Regions from separate parts of the Shewanella sp. HL-SH8 genome, predicted to be linked through region 2. Evidence: predicted binding sites of a transcription regulator. Region 2 holds the regulator's gene; the other holds the start of a gene.
What was found. The regulator LexA, encoded in region 2, represses DNA repair genes until DNA is damaged. The targets are predictions, from matches to a motif close to TACTGTATNNNNATACAGTA.
Positions count from the first base shown of each region.

Region 1: a site for LexA is predicted at 2,243-2,262, ahead of recN (DNA repair protein RecN). Genes of this name have one in related genera too.

Region 1 is NZ_CP195039.1:1,582,615-1,587,058, forward strand. Features, by position in the region: gene ACRWQN_RS07050 (hypothetical protein) at 1-456, opposite strand, end outside; gene recN (DNA repair protein RecN) at 554-2,212, opposite strand; gene ACRWQN_RS07060 (AEC family transporter) at 2,341-3,309, opposite strand; gene ACRWQN_RS07065 (YjaG family protein) at 3,516-4,112, opposite strand; gene barA (two-component sensor histidine kinase BarA) at 4,102-4,444, opposite strand, start outside.
Region 2 is NZ_CP195039.1:599,732-604,175, forward strand. Features, by position in the region: gene coxB (cytochrome c oxidase subunit II) at 1-749, opposite strand, end outside; gene ACRWQN_RS02710 (cell division inhibitor SulA) at 1,139-1,657, opposite strand; gene lexA (transcriptional repressor LexA) at 1,654-2,271, opposite strand; gene plsB (glycerol-3-phosphate 1-O-acyltransferase PlsB) at 2,522-4,444, shown strand, end outside.

The sequences.
Region 1 (4,444 bases), 980 kb from region 2:
GTGAGTGAAATTAATTTGTGGTCTATCTGCTGAGTTATCTAGACTTTCATGCCACAAAGGCAACGTAATAATCTGTTGATATTGATTAATTAAATCAACATGACTTGTCAGCATAAACTTAATGTCTACTAAGTTACCCGCTATAAAATTATGACAATTTTCAATTAATTCTTTATGGCAGGTTTGTTGATATTGTTGCAGCAATAAGTGCTGCACATCTGACAAAGGAAGGATTAAAGGGGCTTGCTGTGTACCTACTATCTGCTGCGCTAATACAAAAGCGTTCTGACTTTCATTAACCGTTTCAAGTAGAGCCCACTTTTCCAATTGTTGAGTATTCACCGACAAGTAGCGGTCTTCAATATTAATATAAACTAAAACAGCAAAGATAAGAGCCAGCAAAAATATGATTGAAGCTACACTATAGACGGCTATTTTAAGTATTGACTTAAGCATTCTTACCCTTGATTTTATTATACTTTTAATTCAGGCCCTATTTCGTTGATCATTATAGTGAATTTAGGGAAAGCCCATATTAGTGGTATTTAACTCTTTATTGCAACAGTTCTCTGGCATTCGCTAGGGTGTTTTCAGTGATAATATCGCCACCTAATAAACGGGCTAATTCGTTTATGCGCTGCTCTTTATCTAAATTTTGCATTGTCGTTTCAGTTTGCCCACCTTTGTTGAACTTGTTGACAAACATATGTTGATGACCATTACCAGCCACTTGCGGTAAATGGGTAACACAAAAGACTTGTGTTGAATCCCCTAAACTTCTTAACATTCGGCCAACCACTGCTGCAGTAGGTCCTGAAATACCCACATCGACCTCGTCAAATATTAATGTTGGGGTAGAGACTTTTTTAGCGGTAATAACTTGTATACCTAAGCCTATGCGCGATAGCTCGCCCCCAGAGGCCACTTTAGCAATCGGTTGTAATGGCTGTCCTGGATTGGTGCTAACTAAAAACTCCACTTGGTCACAACCCAAACTGTTACTCATTTCAGGGTTAAAGTTTACCGCAATATTAAATTGGCCTTTTGGCATGTTTAATTCATGGATTGAACGAGTGACTAATTTATCTAACTCTTTAGCATAGCGAGCCCGGCTTTGACTGAGCTTTTGGGCATGGGTTAAATAGGCCTCACGGCTGAAAGCTAACGCCTGTTTAATCTCATCTAATTTAGTTTCATCATCAGACAACCCAACCAGCTCAGCTTTTAGCTGTGCATGATGAGTTGATAAGTCTTCAGCACTCACATGATGCTTGCGTGAAAGTTGCATTGCAGTGGTTAAACGCTTCTCTAAATAGGTAAAGTGTTCAGGGTCTAATTCTAAACGGCTAAGATAGTCTTCAATTTCAACTGTGCTTTCTTGTATCTGAATTAATGCTTCATTAAGCATACTGGCTACAGGGGCTAACTTTTCATCCACGCTTTGTAAATTATCTGCTAAATGGATCACTTTATTTAGCAGTGATTCTATGTTGAATTCTTCACCTTCGGTCAGTAGATCTAAACTGGCCTGACAGGTTTCAATCAGTTCAGTACCATTAGCAAGGCGTTTATGTTCTTGTTCTATTTCAACAAATTCACCGTCAGCTAAATTAAATTCATCTAGTTCTTCAACTTGATATTGGAGTAACTGTTTGCGGGATATACGCTCATGTTGCGCATGTTCGAGCATTTTAAGCTCATTTTCGATCTGCTTATTACGTTGATAGCTGGCATGTACAGTGTCAATTAACAGCTTATGGTTGGCGTAGCTGTCTAGTAGGGTAAGTTGATGCTCACTTTTTAGCATTGCGTGGTGAGCATGCTGACCATGAATACCAATGAGTAATTGGCCTATGCTTTTAAGTTGGGCAATAGGTACTGGGTTGCCATTGATATAAGCTCGTGAGCGACCATCACTGTTAATGGTGCGGCGTAAAATGCAGTCATCTTCATTATCTAGGTCATTATCTTCTAACCAGCGCTTAGCTTGCGGCACATCATGCAATGTGAAGCGGGCACTGACTTCGGTTTTATTAGCTCCAGGTCTCACCGTATTGGCATCACTGCGGTTACCTAAACATAAACCAAGCGCATCAATAGCAATAGATTTACCTGCACCTGTCTCACCCGTTATGGTGGTCATACCGGCTTTAAAATCTAATTCTAAAAAACGTACAATAGCAAAATTGTTGATGCTGAGTTGGCAAAGCATAATGAATTCCTGTCAATGAAACTATCAAACCACTGTATTGATAAACAGTATATACTGATTTTTTATACAGTAAAGTAGTAGCCAGAAAATTATCTTTGGTTATTTGTTAGACTATCTGAGTGTGTTAATTAACCATAAGATTTTAATAGAGTTTCTATTATAGGTAAGCTAACAAAGGTCATTAATGTGCCATATAGAATACCTTGTGCGCTGCTATTGGCATTAATTTGGTATCGTTCGGCCAATAAATAGACGCTTGCTGCCGTTGGCAAGGCGGCTAACAGGACTCCCATGGTCAGTAGTTCATGTTCTACGCTAAAGAGTTTCAGTAATCCAAAGGCAATAAAAGGTTGAATTATTAATTTGAGTAAGTTGATTAAACTTATTTCTGCAATCATGCTGGGGCTGAACATTTTTGCAACAGATTGATGCTGAAACGCTTTGGCAAGTACCATTCCGATGGCAAATAGTGCGCAAGGGCTAGAGGTACTACCTATTTGGTGCAGCACCAATGATAGGCTTTCGGGTAAGGTGATATGCAATGCCGATAAGCTTATACCTATCATGCTGCCTAGCACTATCGGATTTTTATATAATGCATTAGCCATAATGACGATAGCATGATCTGCGGACTGTTTGTCGCGGCTGGCAAGTTCGATAGAGACTAGTGCAAAGGCAAACATAAATACCGACAGCAGGCTGGCGATGGCTGCCGCGACTAATGCGATTTTGTTACCAGGAAATAACAGGCTTAGTAATGGAATACCAATGAATGCTGTATTGCCAAAGGTGGCATTTAATGCGCGCATAGCTGCAATAGCTTGCTGCTTAGGTTTGCGCCATAAGGATACGACTATCACGAGTGCGTAGGTGATGATCATCGCCAGGCTAAATCCACCTATAAATCCCCACTGAATAATATCTTCAATGCGCGTTTCAGCGAGCACAATCAATAAAATTGCTGGAAAGGCAATGTAGTAAACAAATTGATTGAGGATTAGATTGGTATCTGCTGGTAGAAATCTTAATTTTTGAACAATACCGCCGAGTAACATAATAATAAACACAGCGATCAGCGGGGTAAGAATACTGGACATCCCTCGCAATTCCTTAACAAAATAATAGTAAGTCTACTTTACTTTGTTTTAATAAGAGGATGCAATTAGGCTAAAGTTAAACACGTGTTTATTTATTCAGTTTTAGGTTTAATGTTACTGAAGAGCTTAAATTTACTGAAGATAGTGCGATAAAAGCCTGAATAATATCAGGCTTTTGAATATTTTTTAGTGATAGTAGGTTAGTACTACAGACTAATGCCAATATTAGATGCACCAGCTTCGATAATATCTTTACGTAAGCCTTTAACTAAGTCTGGATGAATATCTGGATTTGCTTCAATAATATCTAACAGCATATTTTGTAGCCCTTTTTCTTCTAGCATCACAGGATGGGCAAAAACATAATCATCTAATGCTTCATCCATTAAGTTCTCATCACTAAGGGCTTCAATATAGTTAGCCACAGTGCTGGAAGAAAGTTTGCTGATATTGATTATGTCATCTTCAATTTTATCCGCAATAGCACTCATTAAGGTTGAGATTGCTACCACAGCATCCATAGCCGGATAAACACCATAAGCTTCAAAATCGCTTGGGTCAGGGGTGTTTTCTTCTAATTTTTGTAAGTGAACATCTACATTGTATTTGTTTTTCTTGTCGTACTGGCTTTGCCATAGTAAGTCTAGAGCTGTTGATAAGACAGCTGGTTGGCCGAACTCGCATACCTCAGAAAATAGCTGGTAATTAGGTAGCATACGCTGGCATAAAGCGATAGCAAATAATTGTTTTTGAGGTAAAGATAACGCTTTTAAACGTTGAAAAAATCCAGGTTTATGAGTCATGCGTGATGTCCATCGATAACTGTTCTAATACTTGAGTTGCCGCCGATTCTACCTTAGTTAGCTCATCAAGTAACTCAAGTATTTCCGGTTCTAGCTCACTGGTCGAGGTTTTGTGCTTTAAAGCAGATTCTATTTCTTGGCAAAGCTTCTGGGTTGTCGGTACGCCACAATAGCAGCTTGCCCCATGCAGTTTATGGACTGCCTGTAGCATCTGTGCTTGATCCTGCTGTTGCAGTGCCAACTCAATTGTTGCGATTGTGCTGGGAATTGAGTCTACCAGCATCTGAAGCATTTCAAGTGCTAAGTCTGGTTTTTGGCTTGCTTGGCTTAAG
Region 2 (4,444 bases):
AAAAGCCACGCATCATATTCCGCTTCAGGCAACGCCTGAACCACAATAGGCATAAATCCATGGTCTTTGCCGCATAATTCAGCACATTGACCACGGTAAGTTCCTGCTTTATCAATTCGTGTCCAAGCTTCGTTAATAAAGCCTGGGTTAGCATCCTTTTTAACCGCAAAAGCTGGAACCCACCAAGAGTGAATAACATCATCTGATGTCATTAAAAAACGCACTTTCCGATTGAGAGGCAGTACCAAAGGTTTGTCTACTTCTAATAAGTAGGTTGCGCTTTTAGTTTCATCACCGTCAATTTGGGTGCGAGGAGTGGATAAAATGCTATAGAACTCGACATCTTCATTAAAATAACTGTAATGCCATTTCCACTGCGAACCAGTGATCTTAATGGTTAAGTCCGCGTCAGACGGATCTTCCATAGCGATAAGGGTTTTAGTGGCTGGAATGGCCATACCAATTAAAATAACAAATGGGATCACGGTCCAAGCAATTTCTACTTTGGTACTTTCATGAAAATTTGCCGCGACCGCGCCTTTGGATTTACGATGATAGATCATTGAATAAATCATGATCCCGAACACCACAACACCAATAGCACAGCAAATATAAAGAATAATCATATGGAGGTCATAAACCTGGCCACTGATATTCGTTACACCCTTTGTCATGTTGAGGGGCATTTCGTTTGCCCCAAGTGGAGGTGCCAGTAACACCGCCATTACACAATACAACCATTGCTTCACAAGACTTCTCCTCTGCCAATTGCGAATAGCAACTACAAAGAAGAGTCACACAGTAAGTCTCTGCTCTATGTAAACTCTTCGGTTCCCAAAAAAGCTTGATGACCTCAAAGTACCCTGGTGGTTGTAAGCGTGTAAGGCTTACGGATTTGTATTTATGTGCACCACGCTGGCACCTACAACTGAACCTATCAATTCTGATTTGACGCTTTTATCTGTCAGATAAAATCTAGACTGTAGCGTTTCAATTAGGTTAAAAATGTTTCAACCCTGTTAAATACATTACTTGTAGATTAAACATTGATCAAGATCACTTTTATAGCTAATTAACTGAAAGTTTGCATAAAAAAGCCCTGTACATAGACAGGGCTCAGTAAACACGGCGTTTAGTACTAATGAAATGAAGTGAAATTAATTGTTTTAACAGCATTATTTTGATTTGAAATAATCGCTTTAGTTGCCAAATTAGTGCCTAAGTGAGTGCTTACATCTTCAATAACGACACCTAATGCTCGGGCACTTTTTGCGACTAACTCTAATCGGCGACTGTCGCGTGCATCTAAAGGTTGAGTCCATGAAATAACGGCACTTGATGTACCACTGGTTAATGCTTTTTCCATTGCCCAAAGTGTTTCAATTTCATCCTTTGCATGTACTAACAATACGCGATCCATTCTTACCCCAGCACTAGCTAACATCTGTTTGTAATTGATATTGGCAGGGTTAATTAGCACTATCCAGCGACCTTGTTGGCTTAATTGTGCCAATTGGCTAGCATATTGACTGAGTTCCACTTTACCATTGGTTTCGGTTTGAAGTGTGGTGATAGGCTGCGCTAAATTAATATCTGCAGTTGGCAAATCTACCCATAAACCAGGATGACGAGGGGATGTACCCATTAGTTTGTTCATAACCATTCTCCATTACGAATTACACCAACTGCAAGCCCTTCAATAGTGAGGCTTTGGTAACTTAAATCGACTTCGATAGGTGCATACGCTTCATTTTCAGCATGCAAATATACGACATTGCCTTTTTTCTCAAAACGTTTCACTGTCACATCATCTTCAACACGAGCAACAACGACCTGGCCATTTCTGGCTTGCTGTATTTTATGAACGGCGAGTAAATCACCCTCTAAAATGCCGATGTTTTTCATGCTGTCACCGCGAACCCTTAACAAAAAGTTTGCGGCAGGTTTAAACATATTAGGATCAACTTGATAGTACTGTTCAACATGCTCTTGCGCTAAAATGGGCTCACCGGCAGCGACTTGGCCAATTAAAGGTAAACCTGTTTCTTCAGGTTCGTCTTCTTGGGTCAATCGTATACCGCGAGATGTGCCGGGCATGATTTCAATAAACCCTTTTTTAGCCAAGGCTTTTAAATGCTCTTCAGCGGCATTTGCGCTTTTAAAACCTAGGCGTGTAGCGATTTCTGCACGAGTAGGTGGCATACCAGTTTCAGAGATATTGTTTTTAATAAGCTCTAAAATTTCAGCTTGGCGTGGTGTTAAGGGTCTCATGTTATTTCCTGTCTTTCTATACAGTAACTGTCATTATATACAGTGTTTGTGTTTGCGCAAGTATTCACCAATTATTTTTTAATTTTATTATTAAAAATGATTTTTTTACTCTATTTATCAATAGTATGTTTTACTTTATTTGTTATTGAATTTAAAAGCGCTGCTTGATGCGTACAGCATATAGTGAAAGGTAACCAGTTTCTGGTATCCTATGCGCCCATATTAAAAGGGCTTTATTGCGAATATTATTATGTCAAAACCAGATTCAATCATGCTTAGACTGTTACGCAGGGTTCAAAAGCTGATGGTGCAAACGATAGTTGTGCCACATGACCCATTTGCAGATCTAAACTTCGATCCAGACAAGCCCATTGTTTATGTCATGAAGACAGAGTCGATCAGTGACACTGCAGCATTAAGCGAAATGACCCAGGGCCTTGGCTTACCAAGTCCTTACGAGCCTTTACAACTTGATGGTATGAAAGTGCCTCGAGTCGTTTGTTTAGAAGGGCGAAAGCCCATTATTGGTAAACGAGAAGGTGGCGAAAAGTTTTTACACTTTTTTACCAGTTTATTAGCACTTCACCGTCAGCAGCCAGAGTTAGACATCCAACTAGTACCAGTGAGTCTTTACTGGGGCCGTACTCCGGGCAAAGAAGATGACACAATGAAAGCCGCTGTGCTTGAACGTGAAAGCCCTACCTGGTTACGTAAATGGTTAATGATTCTATTTCTAGGTCGCCATAGTTTTGTGCAGTTCTCTAACGCAATGTCATTACGCTATTTAGCCGATGAACATGGTACTGATGAAGCCATTGCCCATAAATTAATTCGGGTGGCTCGGGTACATTTTCGCCGTCAACGTAAAGTCATGACTGGACCACAACTGCCTAACCGTCAAGCTCTGTTTGCTTCGTTATTAAAGTCTGAATCGATCAATAAGGCCATTGAAGAAGAAGCGGCAAACAAGAAGATTTCCAAAGAGAAAGCGCGTGAAACTGCGATTGAGTATCTGGACGAAATCGCGGCCGACTATTCAGATAGTTTAGTACGTATTGCTGAGCGTTTTCTCACCTGGTTATGGAATAAGCTATACAGTGGTATTAACATCAAAGGCGCTGAGCAAGTGCGCCAACTGCATCATGACGGTCATGAAATTGTATATGTGCCTTGTCATCGCAGCCACATGGACTATTTACTGCTGTCTTATATTTTGTATTACCAAGGTATGGTGCCGCCGCACATTGCAGCCGGTATCAACTTAAACTTCTGGCCTGCAGGCCCAATGTTCCGTCGTGGTGGTGCATTTTTCATTCGCCGTAGTTTTAATGGCAACAAACTGTATACCGCTATTTTTCGTGAGTATTTAGATCAACTGTTTGCTAAGGGCTACGCCGTTGAATACTTTACCGAAGGTGGTCGTTCACGCACTGGTAGATTGCTTGCACCTAAAACCGGTATGTTAGCCATGACAATTAACAGTGTGCTGCGTGGTATTGAGCGGCCGGTGACGTTAGTGCCTGTTTATCTCGGTTATGACCACGTGATGGAAGTGGCTACTTACCATAAAGAATTAAGTGGTAAGAAAAAAGAGAAGGAATCGCTTTGGCAGGTATTTGGTGCTATTCGTAAGCTGGGTAATTTTGGCCAGGGTTACGTAAACTTTGGCGAGCCAATCAATTTACAAAACTTTTTGAAACAACAATCTCCTGATTGGCGTGAAGAGATTGCCAAAGATCCTGACCAAAAACCATCATGGGTTACGCCTGCGGTAAACGTACTTGCCAACCAGGTGATGACCAACATAAATGGTGCCGCTGCAGCAAGTTCAGTCACGTTAACCAGTTTAGTATTACTGGCCTCAGAGCAAAATGCGTTAGAACGTCATCAGCTTGAGCGTCAGCTAAATTTCTATTTAAAACTGTTAAAGCAAGCACCTTATTCAAGCTATACATCGGTTGCAGAAGGTGATGGTCCATCCATTGTTAAGCATTGCTTATCACTCAATAAATTTACCTTAGAAAAAGACCCACTAGGGGACATTGTCGCAATTGACCCTAACCACGCTATTACCTTGAGTTATTATCGTAATAACATTATTCATATCATGATTATTCCTTCCCTAATTGCCAGTTGTTTAGTGCGCTATGAAGAATGTAATCGTGAACAAATT